2 regions of the Clostridium sp. LS3 genome follow, and region 1 is predicted to be linked to the other one. Evidence: a T-box and tRNA genes for the amino acid it is inferred to sense, from the RefSeq annotation. Region 1 holds a T-box; the other holds one or more tRNA genes.
What was found. A T-box is a leader RNA that pairs with one kind of tRNA and senses whether it is charged. The one in region 1 lies ahead of argS (arginine--tRNA ligase), so its partner is inferred to be a tRNA-Arg.
Positions count from the first base shown of each region.

Region 2: it encodes a tRNA-Arg, which carries the amino acid that the T-box ahead of argS (arginine--tRNA ligase) is inferred to sense. The anticodon was not compared.

Region 1 is NZ_CM143921.1:3,059,023-3,075,456, forward strand. Features, by position in the region: gene ACZJV1_RS14350 (DUF2334 domain-containing protein) at 1-679, opposite strand, end outside; gene ACZJV1_RS14355 (phosphoenolpyruvate carboxykinase (ATP)) at 833-2,581, opposite strand; gene ACZJV1_RS14360 (lysophospholipid acyltransferase family protein) at 2,929-3,642, opposite strand; gene ACZJV1_RS14365 (ComEC/Rec2 family competence protein) at 3,826-4,668, shown strand; gene ACZJV1_RS14370 (ribonuclease H-like domain-containing protein) at 4,735-5,526, opposite strand; gene ACZJV1_RS14375 (FeoA family protein) at 5,813-6,034, shown strand; gene feoB (ferrous iron transport protein B) at 6,046-7,806, shown strand; gene ACZJV1_RS14385 (FeoB-associated Cys-rich membrane protein) at 7,821-7,985, shown strand; gene ACZJV1_RS14390 (AI-2E family transporter) at 8,040-9,176, opposite strand; gene argS (arginine--tRNA ligase) at 9,292-10,983, opposite strand; T-box leader at 11,039-11,246, opposite strand; gene ACZJV1_RS14400 (Ppx/GppA phosphatase family protein) at 11,613-13,121, shown strand; gene ACZJV1_RS14405 (site-2 protease family protein) at 13,180-13,824, opposite strand; gene ACZJV1_RS14410 (LCP family protein) at 13,976-15,358, opposite strand; gene ACZJV1_RS14415 (hypothetical protein) at 15,624-16,271, shown strand.
Region 2 is NZ_CM143921.1:3,413,539-3,429,972, forward strand. Features, by position in the region: gene ACZJV1_RS16060 (putative ABC transporter permease subunit) at 1-1,103, opposite strand, end outside; gene ACZJV1_RS16065 (ABC transporter ATP-binding protein) at 1,096-1,809, opposite strand; gene ACZJV1_RS16070 (ECF transporter S component) at 2,060-2,686, shown strand; gene ACZJV1_RS16075 (alpha/beta-type small acid-soluble spore protein) at 2,900-3,082, shown strand; gene ACZJV1_RS16080 (alpha/beta-type small acid-soluble spore protein) at 3,121-3,303, shown strand; tRNA gene ACZJV1_RS16085 (tRNA-Cys) at 3,344-3,418, opposite strand; tRNA gene ACZJV1_RS16090 (tRNA-Lys) at 3,440-3,515, opposite strand; tRNA gene ACZJV1_RS16095 (tRNA-Arg) at 3,527-3,603, opposite strand; gene clpB (ATP-dependent chaperone ClpB) at 3,739-6,342, opposite strand; gene ACZJV1_RS16105 (helix-turn-helix domain-containing protein) at 6,526-8,592, shown strand; gene ACZJV1_RS16110 (helix-turn-helix domain-containing protein) at 8,897-10,156, opposite strand; gene ACZJV1_RS16115 (helix-turn-helix domain-containing protein) at 10,175-11,476, opposite strand; gene ACZJV1_RS16120 (YtxH domain-containing protein) at 11,761-11,934, opposite strand; gene ACZJV1_RS16125 (ribonuclease H1 domain-containing protein) at 12,017-12,643, opposite strand; gene ACZJV1_RS16130 (YkvA family protein) at 12,676-13,632, opposite strand; gene ACZJV1_RS16135 (hypothetical protein) at 13,658-14,119, opposite strand; gene ACZJV1_RS16140 (ATP-dependent metallopeptidase FtsH/Yme1/Tma family protein) at 14,343-16,103, shown strand; gene ACZJV1_RS16145 (hypothetical protein) at 16,148-16,434, opposite strand, start outside.

The DNA of each region.
Region 1 (16,434 bases):
CTACGCTAAAACTTGCATCTTCTTCATCCATATAATCTGCTACAGCTCTTACTTTTTCTAGAGCCGATTTAGTTATGTATAAATCTCCAGCCGTGAAATCTTCAAATCTAATAAATGCTTTTCTATTCTTTTTATGTTTATTATCTTTATTTTTAAAATTCTTTATTTCTTTTTTAGATATGTATATTGATTTATTGTCATAATCCCAATAAGTATTAAGATTTAACATCTCACATAAGTCAAAGAAAGATACATAATATTCGTTATTTTCTTTAAATAACGCTCCTCTTAATTTTGTAGTTGCCTCATTTTCCGTATAAGTTTTTTCCTCTACATTTATATCTACTAAATTAGAAATTTTAATATTATCTGAATCTACTTCTTCACTTTGTCCAAAATAACGTAAAAATTCTGATAAAGGCATATAAGATCTATTATCTTTGTATAATATCTTTTTATTAAACTTTATTTTATTATTTCCAAAGTAAAAAGATAAATCATATGGCAAATCTTTAACCCGTTCTTTATCATTTTCATTTTTACTTTGTAAATTTAAGTTTTCTACAAATTTACCTCCTATGGTATCTGAATATTTAGTTCTTAATTGATACTTTTCAAATAAATTTAGACCTACAATAAATATAATTACACTAAAAAAAATTAAATATACTTTTTTCATATATACCCTTTCCTCATAAAAACAATTTTACAAATCAATTACTAACAATTAATAATTTATTAAATATTTCTAATTAGGCCTTAATACATCAACTTATATTGTACAACTAAAAAGCCTACTTTGAAAGTAGACTTTCTAATTATTAATCTTAATTTATCCTAAATTTTTTATAATATCAAATAATTCTATTGCAGCTTTCTTCGGTCCTTCTTTTTCTTGACCTTCTAATGCTAAACAAGTTTTTATTTGGCCAACTTTAATATTTCCTTTAAACATATCATCAAAGTACTTAGCTATTAGAATATCCATCTCCTCTTGTTTTTGTGCTGGTCCAAATGGATTTGCAAAATAACTTTCAACTAATCCCTTTTCAGAAGTTGTTCCTTTAGCCATTCTAGCTCCTGATTTAAATATCTTTATTGCTTCTTCAGGACTTTTAAAGTACTCAATTGAATTTTCTCCTGCTTTAACTTCTGTATAGTTATTAGCATATAAGAATAAATCTACTTCATATCCTTTTACTATCTCTTTATATGGAGCTACTGGCATAACTAGTCTTGCATTTATTTTATCTGGATTCATAAATATACTTCTATCAATTTCCTTAAAGGCATATCCTTGATCTAAGTCATCTAATCTAACAAATGCTCCAATTTCTGTACCATATCCAATAATTTTACCATCAAAATCTTTAAAGGTACCCATATCATCAAATATTATAGTCATATTACTTATATAATCTTCACTTAGAGTTCTAAATGCTTCTAAACTCTCTGACTTTCCTGCACCGCTATCCCCCATAATTACAACATTAGCTGTGTTTCCATCTTTAAGTTCAATATTAACCATAGCACCATGTATAGGTAAGTATCCTCTCTTAATCATTACTAAATTGTGTAATGTAAGAGTCATTTTCTTCATATATCCAAAGTAATCAATGTTAACAGAATGGTTTACATAACCTATCATAATATTATTTTCTTTATCATCATAGAACACAGTTTTATCTTCATTTTTATTATCTGTTGCTCCAAATACATAAACTAAATCTGGCTTTTTACCTCTATATTCTTCACATCTAGCCATTTCAAACAAGTTGCATAAAGTTATTCCATGTTGCATAAAGTCCCTATGGAAATATATAAATGCTATAAGTTCTCCTACTTTAGCTGGATAACAAAACCAATGATCTTTATTTAAAGTTGCATATGATAAAGGATTAGTCTTTATTTCTGTAAACATACCACTTCTTGTATTCTTTTTAGGATATGTTATAAATGGTGTTTCTAATAAAATACTATCAATAAATTCTATATCTTCTAAAGCTTCATAGCCCTTTGGTAATGGCCATAAAATTTTATTAATTATTATAGAAGCATTTCCACCAACCGGAATTTGTCTGAATACATTGGGTTTGTATCCTAATACATTCTTTTCTATTTTTCTATATAATTTTAATATTAAATTCGATAATGCCGTGTTCGCTTGAGTAAAGCTAACTGCTGATAAACCATCTTGAAGTTTGTTGCTATGAATTATTGTATATCTTTCTAGTCTTCTCCAGAATAAATATAAGTCTTCTATAAAAGCTATAAATCTATCTTTATCTTCAAATAAATCCTTATAATAAGAATTGGCTTCTACTATTTCTTCTACATTCATGACAGTACAATATTTAAATATCTTTGATAAATGCTTAGAAATTTCTGATATATCTTCCGTTTTTAACCCTTCTTTTAAATATCTCCAGCTTAATGTTACTTTTTTCTTTGACTTCTTTAAATAGTTCTCTATAACCCTTCTGAATCCTTCACTTTCAACTAATTCTTCGAAAGTGCTACAATATTTAGCTGTAAAATTAATTAATACTTTATCATTACTTATTGAAAACTCTTTACGCATAAATAGCCCCCCTTTTTTGAAATATACATAGGTTAAAAACTTCATTTTTCCATTAATTTTTTATATTATAACATAAATTATGCAAGTTTAGTAATAATCTTTTTTCATTCTCCAAAATTATTATGACTTTTCAATAAATTTAATTAAGGAAAACGTAATCACTCCTCTTTATTAAGTATATTTTTAAAAATTTATTAAATTCTCGAATTATTTTATGTATACAAGCATTAACATTTACAATATAAACGAATTTTATTCTCTATAATATAATAATAATATGTAAATCCTGTTAATTTTTATAAAAATAAACCATAGTATTGTTTTAAATCAATACTATGGTTTATTTATTATTCTTGTCCTAAGTTTTTTGCTATTACTTCTCTAACTTTATCCATAAGACCTTTTTCTTCTTCTCTAGTTAAATTTTCTGTATAAATAGGCTCTCCAAATGTAATAGTTATATCTATAGGTTTAAATTTTCTATCTATCTCAAATGCTCTATAAGCTCCATCTATAGAAACTGGTACTATTGGCGCTTTAGCCATAGTAGCTAATTTCAAACTACCCTTTTTAAATTCTCTTAGTTTTCCATCCTTACTTCTCGTTCCTTCTGGAAATATAGCCATGCTATAACCATTTTTTATATTCTCTGCTCCTTTTCTTATTACTTTAATAGCTTCTCTTGCATTTTCTCTATCTAATGGAACACAATTATATTGCTTCATCCAATATCCTAAAATAGGTGCTTTAGCCATTTCTTGTTTTGCAACAAATCCCATACATTTGCCTACTGAATCTATAAGAAGAGGTATATCTAAAATACTAGTATGATTGCCTATATAGCAACATGGAACATTTGGAATATTCTCTTTTCCCTTTATTGTCACATTCATTCCTAGTGTCTTGTGTATTGTATATTTTGCCCACTTTTCACCAACTTGTCCACTGTACTCAACTCCAGCTTTTTTCCCTTTAGTTTTTTTTATATACCAAAGCTTTATACCTTTTAATTGCATATATATCATATATAAGCCATAATTAAACACTTTAAAAAAACTCATTATTTATTCACCACCATAATTTAATTCTTATATTATTATAAATGTATATATTTTTTTCTTCAATTATATTTTTATTTTATTATGTTTATAATATAGATATGTTATAAATTACAAACTAAATTATGCATTTAATTTAGTTATTTAAATAAGAGTTGTACTAAATTCAATTTAAGGAGATTAGAATTGAAGAAAAAATTAATTTATCTTATTTTTAACCTTTTTCTAGTAATATTCCTATTTCAATGCAGCTTTAAAAATAGTAAACCTGTATCAATAAATGATAATAAAAACATGAAAGTTCATTATATAGATGTTGGCCAAGGTGATTCCATATTAGTTCAAGTAAACTCTAAAAATCTGCTTATAGATTCCGGTTCTAGCACTTCAAAAGGTAAGTTATTAAAATACTTAAAATCTTTGAATATAGATAAATTTGATTATATAGTAGCAACTCATCCACATGAAGACCATATAGGAAATATGAGCTATATAATTGATAAATTTAAGGTTTTAAACTTTTATGCTCCCAAAGTAGAAAGTTCAACAAAAGCCTTTGAAACCATGGTCGAATCACTAATTAGAAAAGATTTGAAAATTAAGGTTTTAAAAGCTAATGTAAAATCAATAGACCTTGGTGAAAATACTAAAGTAGAAGTTTTTTCTCCACTTTCAGAGAATTATGATGACTTAAATAACTACTCTCCTATAATAAAAATATCTTATGGTAGCACTTCATTTTTATTCACTGGTGATGCAGAGGAGTTTTCTGAAAAGGAGGTTCTAAATGCTAGCTTTAATTTAAAATCTGATGTGTTAAAAATAGGGCATCATGGTTCTTCTAGCTCCACATCAAAAAATTTCTTTACTGCAGTAAATCCTTCTATTACAGTAATCTCTGTTGGAAATGATAACAGCTACGGACATCCTACTAATAAAGTATTATCTATTATTGAAGAAACTTTTATTTATAGAACTGATAAAGATGGTACTATAGTAATTACCTCTGATGGAAACTCTATAAAATGATAGATGCTCCTAAAATTTTAGGAGCATCTATCATTTAAGAATTTATTCTTAAATTAATATTTAAATCTATTTTAACTCTTCTAATGCATCCTTTTGTTCACTTAATAATATATTCTCTTCTTCTTCTTTATTTAAGTCTTCTTGTTTATTTACATTATCCTCTGTATTATTAACATCAACTACTTTTTCAACTTCCTGCTTTTCACTTTGTTCTTCTTCTGAATTTACATACTCTTTCCATTTCATATATATGCTATATAAATTCGTAACATCTTGCTCATTGTATAAAAGGATTGTTTCTATCTTTTCTTTAGGCATTCTTAAAATATATTCTCTATCTTTTAACACCTTATTGAAAGTTTTTGCTAGATTAGAGCCACTAATAAGATCTCCTTCTCTATGAATCCCAAATTCTTTTTCCAAATTTTTCAATCCTATAGAGTGTCCCTTTTCCTTTTCATACTCTCTTTGAATATCTATATCTTCAAATTCCTTAGAAAAATTAAATTCTATTCTATATTTTTTAAACAAATAATTTATTACTGTATAATCGTTGTTTCCTGAGAAAGTAACAATTGCTTTTTTTCCTTTTCTTTTCATTTTCAAAAAATATCTTTTAGCCAAATCTAATATTTGTATTACTTCCCCTTTATTTTCTATCATATACTGAGTAACATATAATTTATTTTTTTCATAAATACAAGCTCCAAAAACACCTATACATTTTGGTTTTTTATAAACATAGTGTTCTAAATCAAAAAATATTAGTTCTTCAGGAGGCCTGTTAATTGTATTAGTTTTTAGCATGAAATCTCTTGCTAAAGAATCTACCTCTATTATATTTTCTCTAATAATCACGTTACCACTCTTTCTTCCTTATCATTATCACCTTTAAGTTCCTTAGTTTATCTTATAATATTATATCACCTTTTATAACAATGTAAAAACAAATAAAATTTAAAATCTTTCTACTTATATAATATTATGTAAGTTATTATATGTTCTTTTTAAGATAATTATATTTAAGTAATTTACAATTTTCTATTGATAACTTTTTTCAATTAATAACAAAAAGTATTGACTATCTTTTCACACTTTGATATTATAATATCATGATAATGATTTTCAATACGAGGTGGATGGTATGAGTCTATGTGATTTAAATTTAGGAGAAAAAGCTATAATAAAATCTATAAGTGGTGATGATAAACTTGCTAAAAGATTATTAGCACTAGGTTGCATCGAAGGAACTGAAATTGAACTTAAAAGAGTTGCTCCTTTAGGTGACCCAATAATAGTTAACCTTAGAGGATTTGATTTAGCAATTAGAAAAAGTGATGCTAAAAATATATTTTTAGCTGTATAGGGGGAATACGAATGACAACAGTAGCACTACTTGGAAATCCAAATGTAGGGAAAACTACACTTTTTAATTATTTAACTGGTTCTAACCAAAGAATTGGGAACTGGGCTGGAGTTACAGTTGATAAAAAAGAAGGTTTTTTTAGTAATATTAAAATGGTAGATTTACCTGGTATATATGCCATGGATACCTATTCTAATGAAGAGAAGATTTCTAAAGCATTTTTAGAAACTGATGAAGTCGATGTTATTTTAAATATAATTGATGCTTCTAATATAGATAGAAATCTTTATTTAACAACACAATTAAAGCAGTTTAAAAAACCTATCATATTAGCTATAAATATGATAGACGTAGCAGAAAAAAAAGGTATTAATTTAGATTACAATAAACTATCAGAACTTATGCAAGTAACAGTAATTCCAATAGTAGCTTCTAAAGCTCAAGGAATTGATGCTATAAAAAATGCATTAGAATCTGGTAATTTTTTAAGAAATATAGATGATAATGATTATCAATTCAAAAATGAAAAAGAAACTTATGCATTTATTGAAGATATACTTAGTAAATGTAACAAAACTGTAGATAAATCTAAAACTACTTTTAAAGACAAGTTAGATAATTTCTTACTAAATCCCTTCCTTGCATATCCAATATTTATAATAATAATGGCATTAATGTTTCAAATTACATTTGCATGGATAGGACAACCTTTATCTGATCTGCTAGATGGATTATTAAATGATTCACTTTTACCTTATCTATCAGATTTATTATCTAATACGTCTCCATGGTTCCAATCACTTATTGTTGATGGTATCGTGGCTGGTGTTGGAGGAATAGTTGTATTACTTCCTATAATTCTTGCACTATTTGCTTGTATTTCTGTACTTGAAGACAGTGGTTATATGGCTAGAGTTGCATTTATAATGGATAAGCTAATGAGAAAAATGGGCCTTTCAGGTAAAGCTTTTATACCTATGATTGTTGGTTTTGGTTGCACAGTTCCTGCGATAATGTCTGCTAGAACTTTAGAAAGTGAAAAGGATAGAAAGCTTACCGCATTATTAGTTCCGTTAATGAGTTGTAATGCTAGGTTACCAGTTTATGCTATATTTGCATCAGTGTTTTTCCCTAATTATGTGGGATTAGTAGTTGCTCTTTTATATTTACTAGGTGTTATATTAGCATTTATTTTAGGAATACTATTTAAAAATACTTTATTTAAAAAGGATGAAGAACCATTTATAATTGAGCTACCTGAATATAAAGCTCCTTCATTAAAAAGTGTAGGTAAGCAAGTTTATGAAAAGGCTAAAAGCTTTTTAATTAAAGCGGGAACTATAATCTTTGCAATGAGTGTAATCATTTGGTTCTTATCAAACTTTAATTTTTCTGGCATGGTTGATGTTAATGATAGTATTTTAGCTTCAATTGGAAACATAATAGCTCCAGTATTTAAACCTTTAGGTTTCGGTAACTGGCAAAGTTCAGTATCACTACTAACAGGATTATTAGCTAAGGAAACTGTTGTTGCATCTATGGGAATTATATTTGCTGGTGATTTAACCTTAATGCTTCCAGCATATTTTACAGCTGCATCTGCAATATCTTTCTTAGTATTTGTTTTACTATATACTCCTTGTATATCAGTTATAGGTGCGATGAAGAAAGAATATGGAGCAAAATTCACTTTATTTGCAAGTTCTTATCAACTAGTTCTAGCTTGGGTAGTTTCATTTATAGCATTTAACATAGCTAAATTATTTATATAAAAGAAGGTGTTTCTGTGGAAATATTAATTACTTTAATTATTGTAGCTTTCGCTGGTTTTACAATATATAAAACTGTAAGGAAATCTTCTAAGGGTGGCTGTAATTGTGGTAGTTGCTCTAATCATTGCCCAATGTATGAAGATAAGGAAAATGGAATTAAACTTGAAAAGAAAAAATAGTAAAAGGCTTAAGGGAATTTATTTTTTGTTCCCTTAAGCCTTTTTAACATTAAACTAAATTTTATCTGCAAGCTTTACTAATTCTTCATTTTTCTTCATTAATCTTTCATAATATATTTTTATAGTTGCAATTGTTGGTGATGCAAGAAGCATTCCTAAAGCTCCATAGAATCCCCCACCTACTAATACAGCTAAAATTATGAAAAATGGTCTAACACCTACTTTATCACCAATTAATTTAGGATCTAGATACCATCCATCAAATAATTGTAATACTAGTAAAACTAAAAATACAATTAATCCTTTTGTTGGTGATACAAATACATTAAATAAAAATCCTACTATTTCCCCAATAAAAGGTCCAAAATATGGAATCATATTAGTTACTCCGACGATAACAGCTAATAGAAATGCATACTCTGATTTCACTATAGTTAACAAAACCAATGCCATAGCCGCAATAATTGATGAATCTATAGCTTTAATACCTATATAAGTACCTACCATATTATGATATATTCTAGTAGCCTCAATTAATTTTATAGCTTTTTTCTCTTTTAATATTAAAAACAATACTTTTTTAGTTTCTCTTATTAGTCTGTCTTTATCAACTAAAACATAAATTGAAATTAATAACCCTAAAAATATTTTTACTAATTGACTCGAAATTGTAACTATATAATTTAATGAGCCTTCTAATAAAGCTACTGCCATTGCTCCAACTTGAGTTATAATTTGATTAATATTATCCATAGTTCCTGTAGCAGATATAATTTCTTTTATTGATTCATTATTTAAAATTTTATTTAGCCATCCTTGAGCTTCTTGGATGTAACTTGGCATATTCTTAGTTATATCTATTGCACTATTTACTATATTAGGAATAAAGTATATAGAAGTTAATGCTACTAAAGCTAATAGTAATAAATATGCACTAAGTATTGCTAATCCTTCTGTTAAATTAAACTTTCTTTTTATTAACTTTACTAAAGGATTTAAGACATATGCAAATATTAATCCGTATATGACTGGTAAAAGCAATGACCATAATTTATTTAATATATTGAAGAAATACGAATAATTTTCTATTATCTTAAATCCTACTAAACCTATCAGTAATGCTAAGACAATAGTTATTAATAAATCTTTATTTTTTATATTTTTAAAAATAGTATCTACTCCTCTCTTCAATTTTCATTGATTATATCATAATAGTACTTTAAAGTCTTCAACAATATTATTCTCTTTTATACTTTCATCGAAAATACATTAAGGGATACGACTTTACGTATCCCCTTGAAATTATCTACATTTTATCTACTACTTCTATTCCTAATAATTCTAAAGAATTTTTTATAACTTGACATGTAGCTTTAACTAAATTTAGTCTAGCTTCTTTTAATTCTTCATCCTCTAAATTTAATACTGAATGAGCATTATAGAATTTATTAAAGGATTTAGCTACTTCAATTGCATATCTTGTAACGATTGAAGGTTCTAATTTTTCTATAGCTAAATGTATTTGCTTTGAAAATCCTTCCATTACTTTTACTAACTCAAATTCTTCCTTAGATATAAGTTTAGAATAATCAGGACTTCCTTTTAATTCTCCTGCTCTTGTTAAAATACTATTTGCTCTTGCATATGAATATTGTACATAAGGACCTGTTTCTCCTTCAAAAGAAAGCATTTCCTTCCAGTCAAATACTATATCTTTTTCTCTTGAATTTTTTAAGTAAGTAAATACTACTGCTCCAACACCAATCTTTTTAGCAACTTCCTCTTTATTTTCTAAATTCGGATTTTTTTCATTTATAGTTTCTATAGTTTTATCTATAGATTCTTTTATTAAATCGTCTAATAAAATTACTTCTCCCTTTCTAGTTGAAAGCTTTCTATCTGCGAATTTTACAAGACCAAAGCCAACATGAATACAATCCTTTGCCCATTCATGTCCTGCAAGCTCTAAAACCTTAAACACTTGCTTAAAATGTAGAGCTTGAGGAGTTCCTACAACGTATATACACTTATGGAAATCATAGTTTTTCTTTCTATACATTGCTGCTGCTAAATCTCTAGTTGCATATATTGACGCCCCATCACCTTTAAGAACTATACAAGGGGGCATGTTGTACTCATCTAGCATTACAACTTGAGCTCCATTACTTTCTACTAGTAATCCCTTTTCTCTTAATTCATTAACTACTACATCCATTTTATCGTTGTAAAAGGCTTCTCCAGCATATGAATCAAACTTGACGTTAAATATCTCATAAATTCTTTCAAATTCTTTTAAGCTTAAATCTCTGAATCTTTTCCATAATTCCTCTACTTCTTTATCTCCATCCTCTAATGCTTTAAAATAAGCTCTTCCTTCATCTTCAAGGGAAGGTTCTTTCTCAGCTTCATCATGGAATTTAACATATATTCTTAAAAGCTCATCTATTGCATTTTTCTCTAATGCTTCTTCATTTCCCCATCTTTTATAAGCAGATATAAGCTTTCCAAATTGTGTTCCCCAATCGCCTAAATGGTTTATTCCTTCAACATTATATCCTTCTTTTTTAAATAATTTATATAAAGAATTACCTATTGCAGTTGTAAATAAATGTCCAACGTGGAATGGCTTTGCTATGTTAGGTGATGAGTATTCCACGCAAACAGTTTTTCCATCTCCTACATTAGAAGAACCATAATTTTCACCTTCAGTTAAAACTTTTTCAATTGTGTTCTTTGTAAAGACACTTTTATCTGCGAAAAAGTTAACATAAGGTCCTACATTTATTATTTTTTCAAACCCATTTTTATTTATTTTTTCTGCTAATTCTTCTGATATCATATTAGGTGCTTTTCTAAAAGCTTTAGCTAATTGGAAACATGGAAATGCATAATCTCCCATTTCACTTTTAGGTGGAATTTCTATAAGTTTTTCTATACTCTCAATATCCATATCAATATGTTTACTTATCGCTTCTGCAACTTTCTTTTTATAATCCATTTTTATCCTCCTTAATTTATGCTAATTTATAAAATAAAAAACCGTCTCTTAATAATTAAGAGACGGATTAAATTCCGCGGTACCACTCTGATTGCATAAAATGCCACTCAATGCTTTAACGCAGCTATACGAACTATCCTACTTATAATTTTCAGTAGCTATCTCCAAGGCTCTCTTCCTAATATTTTATCTTATAAGGCTTACACCAATTCCTTACTCGCTTAAAGAATCAAATATAGTACTCTTCTCTTCATAGATAATAAACTTATTACAATTTAATATAAACATTATACATAAATGAAACTTTTATTGTCAACCTAAAAGAGGTTTATATATAAATATATTTAGTTAACATATATATGTTTCACTTAATGATCTACATCATTATGGTGTTATAAGATTAAAAGTTAATAGTCTTATTTAAGTAAAATGGCAAAATTGAAAGCATATATATTTTTAAATTTTTTTATATAAGTTGCTGAAATACTGACTTTGCTTAAATACTATCAATTTCAAAGATAATTTAGTTAAATGTAAAATATTTATTGCAACTTATATACTTTATTAATTAAAGTGATATAATATCTATAAATAAAATAATTTTCATAGTATTTATTAAAGGAGTTTATATGGATAGGGTTGGTATTATTGATATAGGTCCGAGTTCTCTTAGACTTATGTTAACTGAAGTTAATGAAAATGGATATTTTAAAATAATAGACGAGTTAAAAACTTCTATTAGATTATGTCACGATTTAGTTACTGATTATGGCATTTGTAATGAAAATTTTAAAACTATACTTTCTACATTGCGTGCATACAAATCTCTTTGTACTGTTTCTGGAGCAAATAAAATATTTGCTGTAGCTACAGAATCTCTAAGAGAAGCTAAAAATAAAGATGTACTTCTTCCTCTTATAAAAAAAGAGTTAGATATAGATATAAGGGTTTTAAGTTGTGATGAAGAAATTTCTTATAATTTCCTTGGTATAAAAAGAAGTATTTATATTGAAAATTCTTTAATGGTCGAAGTTGCAGGGACAGATACCCACTTAGCATGGGTTCAAGGTGATAAAGTAATAAAAAAAATTACTTTACCTTTAGGAAGTGTTAATTTAACTTATAAATTTAATTTAAAAGATAGAATATCTACACAAGATTTAAATGATGCATTTAGCTTTATATCATCTCAACTAAATGATATAAGTTGGCTTACAGAAACTAAGTTTGATTCTATAATTGGAATTGCATCAACAGTTCGAAATATAGGTAAAATAGACAGAGTAAGAAAAAGATATCCTTTTGATATACCTCATAACTATGAACTTTCTGACTTAGATGTTCAAGAAATATTCAACTTATTAAAATGTAAGGATTTTAAACAAAGACAAAAATTAGAAGGAATTGAACCTGAGCTTGCTGATATTATAGTTGGTGGTACAGCAATTTTTAAGAAAATTGCAAACCTAGTTCAATGTAGTAAAATAATAATATCTGGTCGTGGACTTAGAGAAGGTTTGATGTATGAATATCTACATAGTAAATACTCTATACCAAATGATATCTTAGATTACAGTATTAATGGTATATTAGACACTCTAAACAGTGATAAAAATCATGCTTCTAATGTATTTAATCTGACTTTCAACTTATTTAATGCATTAAAGCCTTTGCATCATCTAGGAGATGAATTTTTACATATAATAAAGACATCTTCTATGCTTCATGATTGTGGAATAAGTATAAATTATTATGGTCATCATAAACATTCATTTTATATAATATTAAATTCTTATATAAATGGACTAACACAAAAAGAAGTACTTATGAGTGCTGCTATTGCTGCATCTCACAGATTTAATAGTTATCAAACTCCTTTAGCTCCATTTTCTTCAGTAATGAATCAATTAGATTTAAGGTCTGTTAAACTAATCGGAGTTCTTATTAAAATAGCAGAAGGTTTAGATAGAAGCCTTGTCGGTGCAGTTAAAAATCTTAATATTAATTTTGACCAAGAAACTGTAACACTTAAGGTTTCTTCAGATATAGATGTAGATTTTGAAATTCGTCAAGCTTTAAGAGCTAGTGAGAAATTTAAAGAAATCTATGGTAAAGAACTTATAATAGAGGCAATTTAAACTTTCAAAATATCCTTATTAATATAAAAAGTGGATTCATATGAATCCACTTTTTATATTAAAATATTATTCCTATAATTAAATATGCTATATTACTAAACAATTTATATATTAAACCCGATGGTATTCTTAATATATATTGTCCTGCTAGAACTATTCCTAAAAGTATAAACATTTGATATTGATAAAGCTTATCTGCAACTTTATAGAAATTTTTAGGACTTATCTCTCTAAATAATTCAAAGCCTGCAAGTCCAGGTATTGGAATTAAATTAAATACAAATAAATTTATATTTATTAATGATATATATTGTAATGCTATAGCAACAATATTAAATGTTGATGAAGACGTAAATTTATAACCTATATTAATCCATATAGCAAATATAAATACCCCTAAAAATCCTACTAATAAATTTGCGAGTGGTGCTGCTAAAGTTACCTTTATTGCATCCTTATGACCTCTTTTATATGCACTTGGATTAGTATCAACAGGCTTAGTCCAACCAAATCCAACTAATATTATCATAACAAACCCCATTAAATCTACGTGAGCTGCTGGATTTAAAGTTAGTCTCCCTTGAAACCTAGGTGTTTTATCTCCTAATTTATCCGCCATTTTTGCCTTTGCATAACCTTGTGCAGTAAAAGCTATTAATATTGCAGGAATACTTAATATTTTAGTTAATAAATAATTTGACATATTTCACCTCCCTATTATTTATCTTATGATTATATCATATTTATTAAATTAAATACTTGTTGTTTAGATTTTTTTAATAAAAAGAGCTTTACTGAGTGTAAAGCTCTTTTCAAATCATTTTACTAAATATTATATAAATTTCTACCTAATATTATTGTGGTTTATTTGGATCTACTGGCTTATTTGGATCTACTGGTTTATTCGGGTCTACAGGTTGACCCGGATCTACCGGCTTATTTGGATCTACTGGTTTATTTGGATCTACTGGCTTATTTTGGTCTACCGGATTATTCGGCTCTACTGGTTTATTTGGCTCTACTGGTTTATTTGGCTCTACTGGTTTATTTGGCTCTGTTACTGATGGCGTTTTATCAGTATTTTTATCATTAAAATCTTCTGGTTTTATGTTATATATAGAATTATATCTAGCCTCTTCCGCATTATATCTTGCTGCTACATTTTGAACTGCTAATAAGTCAAATTCATCTGGATTTGGTAGCTTATTATTAAATATAAAATCATGTAAAACCTTTATGTTTTGTTCAAAGTCTATTAATAAGCACCATCCCTTATCTTTATACAAGTTATCTCTTGCAATAAGATCAGCTTGTGGTATTTGTAATTGTTCAAAGTTTAAATCTGGTAACTTATAAATTGTATATGCTAAGTTTAATGCTTCTGGAATATCTATATTAGTTTTAACTTCATTAGCTAAAGCATTTGCTACACCTACATATTTTAATGGATTAACCTCTTTTAACTTAGAAGCAACTTGATATAAGACTTTAGTTTGTCTTTCTCCTCTTTCAAAGTTTCCATTTCCAACATATCTTATTCTTGCATATGATAAAGCTTGCTGTCCATTTACTTTTTGAAGCCCAGTTTCTGTTATTGGTGGTGAATGTACTCCTGTGGATTCTCCTATATATTTATTTACTTCTTCTATTTCATAATCTTTTATATCTACTTCTATTCCACCGATTTGATCTATTATAGATTCAAATCCCCAAAAATTTACTATAATATATTTATCTAACTTTAAGTTAAAATTTTCTTGTATAGTTTCCATTAATAAAGCTGCTCCACCTTCTGCTCCACGAAGATTTCCCTTTTCATCTTGCTCAGAACTACCAAAAGCAAAGGCTGCATTTATCTTATTTTCTCCATACTCTGGTATGTTAACTAACGTATCCCTCATTATTGTAGTTAACTTAACTTTTTTATTATTATTATCCAAAGTTGCTATAATAATAGAATCTGATCTAGCTGGTTCATCTAATGTTCTTCCATCAGTTCCTATTAATAATACATTTGTAATTCCATCTACTTCTTTATAACTAGCTTCATTTTTACTTTCGGGTTTATATTCAACATAAATTTTATTTCTAATATGATTATAATACCCCCATACTACTGCTATAATTATTGCCAGTACACTCAATATAGATACTAATATAATTTTCTTTTTATTCTTTTTTTTATTCTTTTTCTTTTTATTCTGGCTTTTTTTCTCTAATGAATCATTTTCGCTCATCTTAATTCCTCCCTTTACCTTACTATTATATAACCAAGGCTTATATTCTTACAACAATATTCATTCTATTATACCAAATTAATTTGTAATATTTGTTACAAATTAATAACAACCAATAATCTTCCTAATATATTATAAATTATTTGCTTTATAAACATAAAATAAACTCATATTATATACTTCTTACATAATATATATAATTTTTTAAACTCTATGGTTTAATTTAACATTTATTTGTTAATAATAGGAATAAGAGGTGATAAATATGGATAATTTAAATAAAGAAAACTCAACATCAAAATCTCAAAAACAAAAAAGAAATTATAATAAAAAACAAAAAGCTGCTATATTAGTTTCGGTTGTTTCCCTATTAGCAATCTGCTTTTGCATAAGTTATTTTATTACTGATTATTTTACTAATCCTAATAAAGGATCAAACAATAGTTTTTTAAATGAAAATGTATATAGTGAAAATGCTAAATATTTAAGTGATAATATCTACATTACCCTTAAAACCGGTGATAATATAGATATTTCAGAAACCTTACTTAACTTAAAAGATACGTTAACTTTAAATGAAAATCTTACTAAAGATGACTTGTCACAAGAACTCTCAAAACAAGGATATATACTATCCGAATGGGATAGTAATAAATTAATTTACAAACGTGATAGCGTTGCTAATGTTACTCTAGAACCAAATAAATATTATTTAGGCGAAGAAAATGGGTATATTAGTTTATTTAAAACAGATGAAACTGGTAACATAATTGAATCTCAAAAGAAAGTTTATTCAGATTCTAAACCTATATCAAATTTACCTGAAATAGATCAAAACTATATAAAAGAAAATAAATTTTCTTTTGATAAAAGAGAAGAAGCACTTCAAAAATTAAGTGAAATGATATCATAAATAAATACTCAATAAATAAAAAGGAGCATTAGCTCCTTTTTACTATCTTTAATAAAGAATAACAAAATTTATTAAGGGAATAAATAAACTATATATTAGATTTATTTAAGAGGTTATAAATAATTTAAAATTAAGATAGAAATTATAATTTTTTCTTTCTATT
Region 2 (16,434 bases), 350 kb from region 1:
ATAGCTAAAATTCCACATACAATAACTATAATAAATAAAGGCATAATTTCTTTTATTACTTCTACTTCAAATATAGTTGTAATTACGTCTTCTCCTAAGAATAAAGTTGCTATTGAAACTCCTAATAATAATAATGGTCCAATTATGGTATTTACTACATATATAGGTGAAGCAAAATATCTCTTTATTTCTTTTTTAAATAACGCCATTAATTGAGAAGAACTTTTCATTTTCTTTAATTTATAATTAGCCCTTTTGTAACTTTCTTGAAGTCTTGCACTTATGCTCTTAAAGCTCTTGTTAAATATAAGCACAAATAATGCAAATACTAAAATTGATAATAATAAAAATAATAAGATATCTATAAAGCTACCATTAGTTAATCCTTTTACAGCTAAAATTGCTGGTGGATAAATCTTTAAAATTCCATCACTAATAGATGCACTATTTGCTACTAATGTTTGTATAATGTCACCTGATCTAAAGGATATTATAAATATAATAAATACAACACCTAAAGTTCCTAAAGTAATAATCAAATTCTTATGCCTTAATCGTGATGAAATATAACTTATCACGAAAGCAACCACAGATGATATAACTATTGGAATAAGTGGTAATGCTAAAAATACTAATAATAAATTTAGAAAGAATACAGGTGATACTGTTGTATATTTAAAATAAATTATTGCTGGTGGTAGTAACGTAAATAATAATAAAAAGTAATTAATTACTAGCAGATGCATCATCTTTGAAATTAAAATATCACTTTTCTTAATTGGTAAACTCATCAGCAAATCATAGTCTTTAAATGAAAATAATATTCCTTGAGCCTTATAAATAGATGTAAAAAGTATCATTGCTGAACTTAACATAAAACCCATAACTAAAAGTATATCTAATAGTCCTAATTGTTGTAATCCCTTAGCTAAAAGTTCTGAATATAGTACTGCCATTACTAAAAATACAATTATAGAAAATCCAATTGTAGCAGTTATAAAAATAGCCTTATTTCTTTCTGTCTTTGATTTCTCTTTGGTAAACTTATTAATACCACTAGAATTAATAAATCTAATTTTTAAAATATTTCCTAATTTACTCATTCTCTATCAACTCCATAAATATATCTTCTAATGAACTATTTCCTTTTACTTCATCTATCTTACCTTGAGATACTATATTTCCAGCTTTTATTATTGCTACCTTATCGCATAACTTTTCTGCTACTTCTAGAACATGAGTAGAGAAAAATATCGCTACTCCATCATTACAAAGCTTTCTCATTTCTTCTTTTAAAATATGTGATGCTTTCGGGTCTAGTCCAACAAATGGTTCATCTAAAATTAAAAGTTTAGGCTTATGAATTAAAGCAGAAATTATAACTAATTTTTGCTTCATTCCATGTGAATAAGATGATATTAAATCTCCTAATACTGACATTATTTCAAATTTTTCCGAATAAAATTTTATTAGATTTTCTCTTTCTTCTTTTGGAACTTCATATATATCGCCTATAAAATTTAAGTATTGTATTCCTGTTAAAGATTCATAAATATCTGGGTTATCTGGTATATATGCTATCTTTCTCTTACAACTAATCGGTTCTTCTTTAATTGATACTCCATCTATTAATATATCGCCTTCATTAAATTCTAAAATTCCAACTACAGATTTAATAGTAGTTGTTTTTCCAGCTCCATTGTGACCTATAAAACCAAATATCTCTCCAGCCTTTACAGTAATTGAAATATCATTTACAGCCTTTTTACCATTTTTATATGACTTTGAAAATTTTATTATATCTAACATGCTATTCTCCCTCTCATTAATTTTATTATACTTGTTATACATATACTATAACAAGTATAATAAGTTTACAATATCTTTTAAAATTTTCTTTTATTATTTTATAGTCTTTTTAAGTCTAAATATTTCTCTTTACAGTTTATGTATATATGATAAAATAAAGTAGTCGGTATTCTAAGGAAACTGAACTTAATGCAAAAATTCATTTTTTGCCGAATTATATCCTAAATGGAATAAGAACGGAGGAATTAAAATGTTAAACACCAGAGGGATGGGAAAATCTCGTGAAAATGTTAGAAAGATGGTAGTAGTTGCAATGCTATCAGGTATTTGTTTATTTTTAGGCTTAACAGGACTTGGCTTTATACCATTGCCCCTTTTTAAGCTAACCATTTTACATTTGCCTGTAATAATTGGAGCTATAATAGAAGGACCTGTAGCAGGAGCTGCAATCGGTTTTATTTTTGGATTATTTTCAATATATCAAAATATAACTACTCCTACTCCAATGTCTCCATTTTTTTATAACCCATTAGTTTCTATACTTCCTAGAGTATTAATAGGAGTAGTTTCCTATTATATTTACAGCTTTTTAAAAACAAAATTTAAAAATCGTAAAATCTCTATAGGTATTGCTGCTATTTTGGGTTCATTAACTAATACAATAGGAGTTCTTGGTAGTATTTACTTAATTTATTTTAAAGATTATGCTTCTATACTTATGGAAAAAGGTTCTATTACATCCTATTCTAGAGGTACTGTCACCTTTGCCTTATTATCTATAGTAGGTACTAACGGCATTGCAGAAGCAGTATTATCAGCTCTAATCTCTATACCTGTTGTGATAGCAATATTTAAAATGCAAAAAAGAACTAATTAAATATTATAAAAGGTTATTTGAAAATGTCTTTCAAATAACCCTTTTTTATAGTCTGTACCATTTTTTTCTTACTTAAGAGTCATTTCCCTTTAATGTCTTAAATTTAATAGTTTATTAAGAATTTATTTACATAATATAATAGTACAAAGTTAAACAAGCTTTGTAAAACAAACTCAATACAAAACTTTTACAAGTTTTAAGGAGGGATTTATTATGGCAAAAAAATTAATACCTGAAGCTAAGAATGGATTAGCTAAATTTAAAAACGAAGTAGCTAGTGAAATGGGTGTACCTTTCACTGATTACAACGGTAACCTTTCTTCTAAGCAATGCGGTAGCGTTGGTGGAGAAATGGTTAAGAGAATGGTTCAACAATATGAATCTACATTAAAATAACCTGTATTTCAGTGTATCAAATTAAGGAGGGATTTATTATGGCAAAGAAATTAGTACCCGAAGCTAAAAATGGATTAGCTAAGTTCAAAAATGAAGTAGCTGGCGAAATGGGAGTACCTTTCACTGACTATAATGGAAACCTTAGCTCTAAGCAATGCGGTAGCGTTGGTGGAGAAATGGTTAAGAGAATGGTTCAACAATATGAGTCTACTATAAAATAATAAAATAAAAAAGAGAAGTTATAAACACTTCTCTTTTTTATGGAGCGAAAGACTGGACTCGAAGCCGAAACATTCACCTTTGCAAGGTGACGCTCTACCATTGAGCCACTTTCGCTAATACAAACATCATTTAAAATGGTGGCTTACCCGGGAATCGAACCCGGTACACCTTGATTAAAAGTCAAGTGCTCTACCGATTGAGCTAGTAAACCATAAATTTAAATGGTGCGTGTTAAGAGATTCGAACTCCTGGCCCACGCCTTAGAAGGGCGTTGCTCTATCCAGCTGAGCTAAACACGCGAATTTGCTACGTTGTTTATGATACATCATCAAGTCGTATTTTGTCAATAATTTTTTGTTTAAAAATTAAATATAAGTAATTCAAATATAAAAAGTTAAGGTGAAATCCTTAACTTTTTATATTTTTCTAATTTTCTATATATTAGCCTTTATGATTACTTCTTCACCCTCAATATCTACAATAACATTTGATCCATAACCTATTTCATCTTTTATAATTTTTCTTGCTAAATTATTTTCAAGTGCATTTTGAATATATCTCTTTAAAGGTCTTGCTCCGTAAACTACATCATAGCCTTCTCTTGCCATTATTGTCTTCGCAGAATCAGTTACTTCTAAAGTAATATTTTTATCTTTTAATTTATTAGAAACTTCTCTTAAGAAAATATCTATTATCTTTTTAATTCCATTTTCTGATAAAGGCTTAAACATTATTATGTCATCTACTCTGTTTAAGAACTCTGGCTTAAATCTTAATTTCATTTCATCCATAACTTGTTTTCTTATATTTCCACCTATGCCTTCTTCGCTTTTATTTTCTAGAAGATAGTTACTTCCTATATTAGATGTCATAATTATTATAGCATTCTTAAAGTCAACTGTTTTTCCTTTATTATCAGTTAATCTACCATCATCTAAGATTTGCAAGAAAATATTAAATACATCTTCATGTGCTTTTTCTATTTCATCAAATAATATTACACTATACGGATTTCTTCTAACAGCTTCAGTAAGCTGGCCACCTTCATCATAACCTACATATCCTGGAGGAGCTCCAACTAATCTAGATACAGAATGTTTTTCCATATATTCAGACATATCAATTCTTATTATATTTTCTTCAGCATCAAATAAATTTCTAGCTAAAGTTTTAGCAAGTTCTGTTTTACCTACCCCTGTAGGTCCTAGAAATATAAATGATCCTATTGGTTTATTTGCGTCTTTTAATCCTGCTCTAGCTCTTAGTATTGCATTAGACACTGCTGTAATTGCTTCTTCTTGCCCAATTACTCTTTCTTGCATTTCGTTTTCTAACCTTAATAGCTTTTCTCTTTCACCTTCTAATAAATTAGTAACAGGTATTCCAGTCCATCTAGAAAGGATTTTTGAAACATCTGCTTCTGTTACTTCTTCTTTTAAGAGAGCATCTTCATAGCTTTCTTTTACTTCTACTTCCTTTTGCTTTATTTCTTCTTCTAATGCTGGAATTAAACTATATTGTATTTCAGCAGCTTTATTATAATCATAATTTCTTTGAGCTGCTTCTAAATCACCTCTTGCACCATCTAGTTTAGATTTTAAATCTCTAAGATTTACTATAGCATCTCTTTCTTTTTCAAATTTTGCTGTCATTTCATCATTTTTAGCTTTTAACTCTGCTATATCTTTTTCTAATACTGATAGTTTTTTCTTAGAACCTTCATCACTTTCCTTAGTTAGAGCTTCTCTTTCAATCTCTAATTGGAATAGTTTTCTCCTTATATTGTCAAGTTCAGTTGGTAATGAATCTATTTCTGTTCTTATCATAGCTCCAGCTTCATCTATTAAGTCTATAGCTTTATCTGGTAAATATCTATCTTGAATATATCTATATGATAACTTTGCAGCTGCTATTAATGAAGAGTCATGTATTCTTACCCCATGATGAATTTCAAATCTTTCTTTTAAGCCTCTTAGTATAGATATAGTATCTTCTACTGTTGGTTCTTCTACAATTACTGGTTGAAATCTTCTTTCTAATGCCTTATCTTTTTCCATATATTTTCTATATTCATCAAAGGTTGTAGCACCTATACAGTGAAGTTCTCCTCTTGCTAATAATGGTTTTATTAAATTACCAGCATCCATAGCTCCATCAGTTTTTCCTGCACCAACTATAGTATGAATCTCATCTATAAATAATATTATTCTTCCTTCACTACTTTGAACTTCTTTTAAAACTGCTTTAAGTCTTTCTTCAAACTCACCTCTATATTTTGCTCCAGCTATTAATGAACCCATATCTAAAGAGAAAATAACTTTATTCTTTAACCCCTCTGGTACATCTCCTTTAACTATTCTTTCAGCTAAACCTTCTATTATAGCAGTTTTACCTACTCCTGGTTCTCCAATTAATACTGGATTATTTTTAGTTCTCCTTGAAAGAATTCTTATTGTTCTTCTTATTTCATCATCTCTTCCTATAACAGGATCAAGCTTATGCTTTTTAGCAAGCTCTGTAAGGTTAGTACCATACTTTCCTAAAGCCTCATAAGTTCCTTCAGGATCTTGTGTTTCTACTCTTTGATTGCCTCTAACTTCTTTTAAAACTTCCATAAAAGTATTTTTATTTATATTATATTTATTTAATAAGTTTTTAACTTCTCCACCTTTATCTACTTCAATTATTGAAAGCATTATATGCTCAACACTAATATAAGAATCTTCAAACTTCTTAGCTATCTCTTCTGCTTTTACTAAAACTTCTTCTATTTGTCTTGTTGCATAAACACCTGAAGAGTTAGCACCCTCACCTAAAACCCTTGGCATCTTTTCTAATATTTTAATTAAATCTTCCTCTAATGATTTAACTCTAATGCCTATTTTAGTTATTATGTTAGGTATTAGCCCATCTTCTTGTTGGACTAATGCTGTAAATAAATGTATTAACTCTACTTGCTGATGATTATATTTAACTGCTACTAAACTAGCATCATTTAGAGCTTGTTGTACTCTTAATGTCATTTTCTCAATATTCATGCTTCACTCCTCCTTATCTTTACCTTTTTACTAATTTTATTTCCTTCTATATTTATATATTAATATAAAAGTCAAAGTAAGTCAAAGTATATTTTTTGAATTTTCCACTTAAAATTTTCTTATTTATATAAAATAGGCTATAATTAAATTATAGTTTAATTTAGTTATAAAAGAGGTGATTTTATGAGAAAAGAGTATATAACTTATCCACTAGATTCTCCAGTTAAAATATCCTATGCAAATATCAAAGAATACCCAATACATTGGCACAACTCAATAGAGATATTATATGTTCTAAAAGGAAGTATAAATGTAAATATAGATACCGACTCATTTGAAGTATTAGAAAAAGAACTTGAAATTATAAATGTTGATGAATCTCATAGAATCTATAGTAATGAGGATAACAGGGTTTTAATATTTCATATAGATCCTTACTTTTTCGAAAAATACTATAAAGATATAAATAATATATTCTTTTATACAAATTCCACTGATGATGGAGCTCAAGAGGGAGATGAATACGACCTACTTAGAAATTTTCTAGTGAAGCTTTTATGTGAATCAGTTCAAAAAATAGATGATTATGATAAAGAAATAGAATCTATTTTAGTTGATTTGCTTTATCATCTTATAAATAATTTTCATTATCTTACTTATGAAAAAGAAGAGCTAAAAGAAAAAACAGAACAACTTGCTAGATATCATAGAATTTCTAAATATATATTTAATAATTATGATAGTAATATTACATTACAAGAAATAGCTAAAAAAGAATTTCTAAGTCCACACTATTTATCACATGAAATAAAATATGCTACTGGATATAGCTTTACTGACTTAGTTAATCTTACTAGAGTTGAGGAATCTGTAAAATTATTATTAGATAGTGATTTAAGTATTTCTGATATATCTGATGAAGTTGGGTTTTCTCATGTTAGATATTTAAATAAAAATTTTAAAAATTATTACGGTTGTACTCCTCTTCAGTTTAGGAAAAAAAATAAATTGACCGATGCTGAACTTGAAGAAATTAAATCAATTGAAATGTTAAAATTAGAAGATGCTCTAGAATATCTTTCATATGAATTAGAAGATTATGAAAGATTTAATTATGAAAATAAACTTTGGAAAATTCATATAGATATGGATACAACCCTAAAAGACTTTGATAAAAGCTATAGTGAAGTAATAAATCTAGATGATGCTTTTGATTTATTGCTCGAAGATAACAAAGATATACTAGAAGAAATTCAAGAGGAGCTTCATTTTAGTTATGCAAGACTTGAAAATATGTTTAATAGTGATATGGGGGTTTTTCCTAAGGCTGATTTCTATAATTGGAATAAAGCGAAGAGTGTTATAGAATTTTTAGATTATATAGGTTTAAAGCCTATTATATTAATTGATAACTCTAATTTTACGTCTGATAAATATAAGCAAGTTTTAAATAGCTTTTTTGAATATTTCTCAGAAATAGACTATATTGATATATCTAAATTTAAATTTCAATTTACTCCTGCTATATCTTCAGATATAAAAACATCATTACAACCCTTCCTTATTGAGGATTGTAATTTAGATGTAATTGAAGATAACTTTATATGTGCTAAAAATTTAAACAAAATTTATGATACAACTTATATGCTTCCCTATATAATTCATAATACCATCTTTAATAAAGACTCCTTAAGCTTTTTAAGAGCTTTTGATGTTTTAGAAAAAGAAATTAGTTTAACTAATGAAGTATTTATAGGTGCTCCAGGACTTGTTAATGACATGGGAATTAGAAAGCCTTCATATTATGCATATTATTTGCTTAGTAAGCTAGGCAATGAAATTGTTGCTATGGAAAACGGCTATATAGTTACAAAAAAAGATGATGAATACTGTATTTTACTTTATTCTTATACAGATGAAATAAATGAACTTCAAAAATATGATGATATATTTACTAAAAGAGGTAAAAGAAAAATATATAAAAGAAAATTTTCTTTAAATATTGAAAATATAAAGAAATCCTCTAGAATAATAACTTATGAAATTAGTGAAAAGGTTGGATCTTCTTATAATTACTGGCTATCTATGGGATCACCAGACAGGTTAAACAAGGAAGAAAAAGAAATTTTGCATAAGGCATCTTTCCCTAAAATAGATTTTAAGTACTCAAAGAAAAATACCATATTAAATATAATAACAGAACTTAGAGGATATGCAGCTAAGTTAATTTTAATAAAAAATATTAAATAAAGTACAAAGAGACCAAATTTCATGGTTTCTTTGTACTTTTTCAAATTATTTTTTTAAATTTTAATAACTTAAATGTACTTAAATATTAACACTTAAGTCAATTCTTTTATACTTATATTTCATTATAATTTAATTATAAGTATAACTTTCAAATTTTAGAAAGGATTGATTTTCAATGAGAGGCTTATTCTTTATGCCTGGTATTTTATCAAAGTATTCATTAATAAGTATTTTAACATCAATTTTTCATCCATATAAATAAATATTCTTAAATGTTAAAAAGGTAGTGCTACACTACCTTTTATTAATCTTTACTTACCTTCATAGCTAATGTAAAGTATTTTAATGAATCCTTTACTTCTCCTAGCTTATAATACATCTCTGCCATATCCAAGTACCTTTTATATCTCTTTTCTTTATTACCAAATTTAAAAAGAGAATCTAAAGACAAGTTCATATACATCTCTGCTTGAACATATAAGCCTTTTTTTTGTAAAATCATTCCCTTTAAGTAATAAGCATCTTCTATTAAAACTATATCATCTGTATCAATAGCATAGTTTAAGGCTGTATCTGAAATTTCATAAGCATAATCATACTCTTCATTATTATATAGTGTTCTTATACACTTATTTAAAAACTTAACATATTTATTCTTATTATTAGATGGAAATAAACTTATTCCCTCTTTAATTTCTTGAATTGCTTTTTCTCTTTCATTTACATAAAAATAGCTCTCACTATTTTTTCCTTTTGCTATTGCCATAACCATTGAATCTTCTTTTTGATATTCATAAGCCATATTTATATACTTATCAGCATCTTTTTTCTTTAATCTTATGCTAACTATAGCAAAACAATGATATATGTCACCCTTTTCCATAGAATCAGTAACATAATCAATATATTTTACTGATTCTTTTAATGAAGTATATGCTTCTTCTAGAAATGCTAATTTTGCATAACACTTTCCTTCTTTATAGCAAATATAAGCGTACTTTATTTTATCAAAATCCTTAGAATCTTTTATAAAATCTTTTGTTCTACTATAATAATTTACAGCTTCATTGTACTCTTTTATGCTATAAAAAAATGTAGCCATATCTATATAATAAATTATTGTATTCTCTCGAGTATTGTTCTTTTGATATAAGTCATAATATTGTGATATTATTAGCTGTATATTTTCAACCTTATTATTTTCTACATAAAAATTAAATAGTCTATGTATAAGTTCAAAAGCTAAATCATTATAGGAATATTCTAATGCATACTTTAAATTATGATTTATTACATTATCTATTTCATCTTCTGATACTAAATTGTTTCTTATTAACTCAAGATTGCTAACTATCTGTTCCTCAACATCTCTAACTAAATAGTCATAATCAATTCCAAGCTTATTAGATATATAGTATAAAATCTCTTTATCAGCTTTTATCTTACCATTTTCAATGCAGCTCATCTTTGATATGGACACCTTATCTCCACATAATTCCTTTAAAGTTATCCCCTGATATATTCGTGCCCTCTTTATTTTCTCTCCAGTTGATAATATTTCCATTTAAAACCCCCGCTTGAATTAATTTTTAAGTATTCCTATTTCCTTAAAAATATTAACTCCCTCATCTAAATATTTAGCTGCTTCAAAATCTTTTTTATTATCTATATAGAATTTACCTATCATAATAGCTAATTGTCCAGCTTGATTATACAAATTATTTGCTTTAGCTAATTTATATGTATCTAATAAAATATACTCTGCTTCTTTAGACATTTCTTTTATAGTATAAATTCTGTACCATAATATATTTAAATCTATTAATCTTCCCATATCATCTTCTTCTAAGTAATAACTTATTTCTTCTAACACTTCTTCACACTTTGGAATGTTTTTTAATTTAATATAATTCTCACAGATATTTATTAATGTATCTATTATTTTAGTATCTTTTCTTCTTATTCTAATTTCTTTGGAAATTTCATAATGCTTAAAAGATTCTTCTATATTTTCAAACTCATAAAATAGCTTTCCTAAATTGTTTTCTATTTCTGAAATATTGCTTAATTCTTCTAACTCTTTGTAAACTTCCAAAGTCTTTTGAGAATATTTTATAGCATTAGATAAGTCACCTTTTTTATTATACTCTTCTGATATTAATAGAAGTGTCTTAGCATATTCTTCTCTATTATGAACTTGTTCAAACTTACTTTTTGCTAAAAAAGAATAATCTATAGCCTTTCCTATATTCTCAGTCTTAAAATAGGATTTAGCCATATAGTAGTATATTTCACCAAGTAATGAATCATTTCCTATATTGTTATCTAAGTAGACCTTTTCAGCTTGTCTTAAATAACTACTTGCAGAATAGTATGCTTTTAAATGTAGTGTTATTTTTCCCAAATTTAAAAAAGTGTTTATTACTTCTTCATAGTTATTATTTTTAATGAATATTACATTTGATGATAAGAAAAATTGCTGAGCCAAAGTCAACTCATTCTTTTCCACATATATTTGAGCACGCAGATATAGGATCTTGGCTTTTCTATATTCCAAGTTATATTTTTCTACATAGTATAAAGCATTTTCTATATATTTTTCTCCAGTTATATAATCTCCTGATAGAATGTATGATTGAGCAATTTGTTCATAGTAAATACTAATCTTCTCAGCTTGAGTTTCTTCAGATTCCATTAAATACTCTACTGAAGTTTGCAATGCACCTGCCAAGTATTCTAATAAATCCATAGAAGGATTTGATCTACCTGATTCTACCAAACTTATCTGGCCGGGGGTAATCCTATCTCCAGCTAAATCCTTAAGAGTCATATCTAATTCTTTTCTTCTTCTCTTTATTTTTTCCCCTAATGCAAGAATTTCCATCAATACTCTTCCTTTTCATTCCTATATATTAATAATTTTCTTGTTTTTATTCAATTATATCATAATTTAACAAACTTAAATAGTTATTATTATAAATCACTCTATAAATTAGATGTTTTTCGTCAAATTATAAATTTTGCAATAATTTTTTTATTTTTTATTTATTAAACTTATTTAATTCATGGAATAAATTAAAAATATTGTAATTAAATCTACTTAAAATTGCAATATAACTTTAATATTAAAAGAAAAAAGAGCAGGATTTTCCTACTCTTTTAAATGTTTTATTTCATATAACCCATTATTGTGTCATATGCGTCTCCTGCCATATTCATAGCCCTTCTTCCAGCTCTTTTCATATTTCTTTGAGACTTTTTATCTAGTTGTGGTAAAATCATTGCACTTACTGCCACACCTAATACTGCTCCAGCAGCCATATTTCTCATCATTTTTGACATATAAATCACCTCTATAATTATTTTAAAGTTGATATAGTTATTATTAGTAATATTAATGTCTTTATCCATGAAATTTATGGAACTACTTTATAAGTGCTTCCTTTGCTAACTTATCTGCCATATCATTGTAAGTATTACCACTATGACCCTTTATTTTTTTAAATTTCACCTTCATATTTCTCATATTTTCCTTCATAAATTCATGATATGAAGCTGTTATCTTATTATTTCTTTTCCATGTGCCTAAAGCCCAACATTCAATACCTTGATAATCAAAAGCTATTGTTACTTCTTTAAAATTATTTTTATCTGCAAATTCTACAGCCTTCATAGCACCTAAAACTTCTCCAGAAACATTTCTTAATGGTATAGCTTCTTCGTCAAAGCCTACACCACTTTCTTTATGTATTACTTCTCCATCATTTATAGCTACTAATCCATAAGAAAAATTTCCCTTATCAAGCATAAAGCTTCCATCTACATATATAATAAGACCCTTTTCACTTAAAGTTTCTTCTTCTTTTCTAACTTCCTTGCTTCCACTTCTTCCATTTGCCATTAAAGATAAAAACTCAATGGCTTCTTTTTCTGTTTTAAAACTTTTATATATGGCTCCTTTTTGTCCTATTACCTCTTTTTTGCATTCTTCCCAGCTTGTAAATATTTTAGGTACTTCCGATTTTCCTCTATAAACTGAATAGTACTTCAAAATTATCCTCCTTAAAACTAGATCTACTAATTTTACAACGACATTACTTCTTCTACAAAGTTATATACTTTCTCAACATTTCTTGCTCCAGTAAAGTTAGTTACATATTCTAGTATGTTTTTAATAACTAATATTATATCATTTTTTCCTTCCCAATTTTCTAATATTATATTAATTGACACATCAGCTACAATTCTATCTAAAGCAAAAAATGCTACTGCTATTTCATCAATTTTACCTATAAAAGGAATGTTGTCAGGTATAATATCTGTTGGGAATGCTACATATGCAACTGCACCTGATATTATTAGTTTAGTTTTCACTGGTACCCTCTTATCCTTTAAAAGCCTGTATAACAAAGCTGTCATATCAGGTATTATAAATAGATAATCACTATATGTCTTTATTTTTTGAGGTAATTTATTTTCTAAATATCCTCTACCACTACTATAACAATCTTTGATTTTTTCTATATCTTCACTTATTTCTTCAACTACTTCTTCTACTTCTACAACTTCTATTTCTTCCTTCTTTATGCTTCCATCTAAGGAAATATTAATATTTGATACATCTACATTTAATATATCTTGTTTAATATGTATATCTGAAATATCTAAATCTACATATGGTACATTCTTTAATATACTTTTTAAGTTTATTACTACCTTACCAGCTTCATAATGAATACCTTTTTCTTCTAGTGATTTAAGTGCATATTTTAAGGCCATTTTTCTTACTAAAGAGAATATTTTCATTTTTGCTATCTTAAAGGATGACACTTCTCCATGTATAATTCCATTTTCTACTCTTTTAAGCTTTACTCCTGCAATAAATTCTAGGTTAAACCCTTTTTTGTAGTTTCCCTGTAATTTTATTTCTTCTCCAATTTCAATATTTGATAAATTTAACCCATCTACTTTTACAAAATCATTTATTATACTAAGTAAATCATCTCCAGTTAACAAAACCTTAATTCCTGATATATTCATAATTACCTCCTATTATAAAAGTCATTTATGCATTTAAATACATATCTAAGTTTGTACCAATTATATATAAGTACTTGTCCTTAATATATACATCAGTTATTGATGTGTTTGATATCTTTGATTTATTGTAAATAATACTATCACTATTTATCTTTTCTAAATTAATAATTATATTGTTTCCTTTTATATTTAAATAATCTTCTCCAAGAAGCTTTATCATGGCTTTTAAAATTATATTACTGGCCTTTTTTAAAACTCCGAAGCTTGTTATATTTAATCTATCTAGTTCTAGTATTATTTTATTATGAACAAATTCTCTTATATATAGTGTACCATTAAAACTGCTATTTATTTTAGCATTTATTTTTCCTGAAAATTTTATTCCATTAGTTATTTCTATATGGGTTACCTCTATTCCTTTTTCTTTGCATTTTAAATTAACTATTTCAATAATATCTTCTGATGTTAATGCAGTTGAGTTAATCATTTTATAAAATCTCCCCTTGCTATATTACTTATTAAAGATATTAGTCTAATTAGTCAGTTATTTTACTTAAAGTATACTCCATTTATAATAAACTTAAAAGATTTATTTTGATTTTACAAATGAACCAATACTTACATTGGAAAATTATATGATTTTAAGTAGACTAAATATTTTAAAGTGTTACAATATTCTTGAAAATTCATCTTCTATTTAGGAGGTAATGATGAACAAACTAAAGAAAAACTTAATTTGGATACCAATAGCTACTGCAATTTTCTCTACTATATTTTTAGGATATACAAGCATTGCATCTAAAGCTAACCATAATAAACAATATTCAAGCTTTTTAGAAGATATAACCCTTAATAATATTTCTAAAGTAGTAATTAATAATAATTCTAATCTAACTATATTTTTGAAAGATGGATCAAAGTATTCAACTAATAATCCTGATAGTCCTACGTTAAAAGAGGAGTTATTAAAAAACAATATAGAAGTACTAGATGCGAATGTAATGAGTCCTACTAAAACAATTTCTTCTAGCATTCTTTTAATATCAGTTATTGCAATAGTTTTTATTTCTCTAAAGAAAAAAAATCTTGGAGCATCAAGTATAACTAATTTAGATATTAAGGATTTTTCTGAAGACACTAATAATTTATTTAACTTTAATTCAGTTGCTGGCAATGAAGAAGCTAAAGAAAGCTTAATGGATATAGTTGATTTTCTTAAAAATCCTCAAAAATATAAAAATTATGGTGCAAGAATGCCCAAAGGTGTGATACTTTATGGTTCTCCAGGAACTGGTAAAACTTTGCTAGCAAAAGCTGTTGCAGGTGAAGCAAGTGTCCCATTTTATGCATTAAGTGGATCAGACTTTGTACAAGTTTACGTAGGAGTTGGTGCTGCTAGGATAAGAAATTTATTTAAAAAAGCAAAGTCTCAAGGTAAAGCTGTCATTTTCATAGATGAAATAGATGCAATAGGTAAAAAACGAGGTGGCTCAAGTTCCTCTAGTGGAAATGATGAAAGAGATCAAACATTAAATGCTTTATTAACAGAAATGTCAGGCTTTAGTGAAAAGGAAGGTATAGTTGTTATTGCTGCAACTAATAGACTAGACACTCTTGACTCAGCTTTATTAAGACCCGGTAGATTTGATAGGCATATAGAAGTAGCCTTACCTGATATTAGTGCAAGAGAAAAAATAATTTCATTACACTTAGAAAATAAGCCACATGATAAACTGAACTTAAAGGATATTGCTAGAAAAACAGCTTATTTCTCTGGTGCAAAATTAGAAAATTTGATTAATGAAGCTGCAATAATTGCAGCAAAAGATAATTCAACATTATTAAGACAAGACCACATAAATAGAGCTTATTCAATTGTTCTTGCTGGTCATGAAAAAAAAGAAAGAAGTCATTATCTTGAAGAAGATAAGCTATTAACTTCTTATCACGAAGCTGGACATGCCCTTGTTTCTATATTAAAAACCCCAGAGGATAAAGTTTCAAAAATAACTATTATTCCAACTACTAAGGGTGCTGGTGGATATACACTAACTATTCCTAAAGATAGTTCTTACCAAAGATTAGATTACCTTAAAAATAGAATTATGGTTCTTTTAGGAGGTAGAGTAGCTGAAGAAATCATATTTGGAGCTGATAAAATTTCAACTGGAGCTCAAGGTGACTTAAGCCAAACTACAGAAATAGCTATGTCTATGATCGCAGAGTATGGTATGGGTAAAACCTTAGGACTATTAAAACTTTCAAGCCTAGGCCCTCTTTCAAATAGTTATGGAAATCCAGTAGTTGAAGAATGTAGAGAACTAGTAAACTCTCTTTATGAAGAAACACTAGAATTGCTTAAAGCGAATAAAAAAACTCTAAATAAGTTAGCTATGAATCTTATTGAAGAAGAAACTCTTGATGAAGAAGAAATATACAAGCTTTTAATGATAGAAAAGATAAATTTATAAAATTCCTCTAAAAAAATCTACTGAAACATCAGTGGATTTTTTTACTACTCTTCATTATATATCAAATCTAAGTGTACTTGTGTAGGTAGCTTTTCTCTTAAAATATCAGTAACTTTCTCATAATCACCCTTTTTAAAACGAAAGGCTTGCTCCATAGAGCCACCAAATAATTTAACTTTTATATCTTTTCCATAAATCACCGAAACTTTTTGAATTTCACTCCATAGTATACACGGTTTATACCTGTACATTGATGTAAAACCATTCAAGGTAATCCCCTGTTTAATCCACATACTTATAAACATAAAAATACCTAATACTCCTATTATAT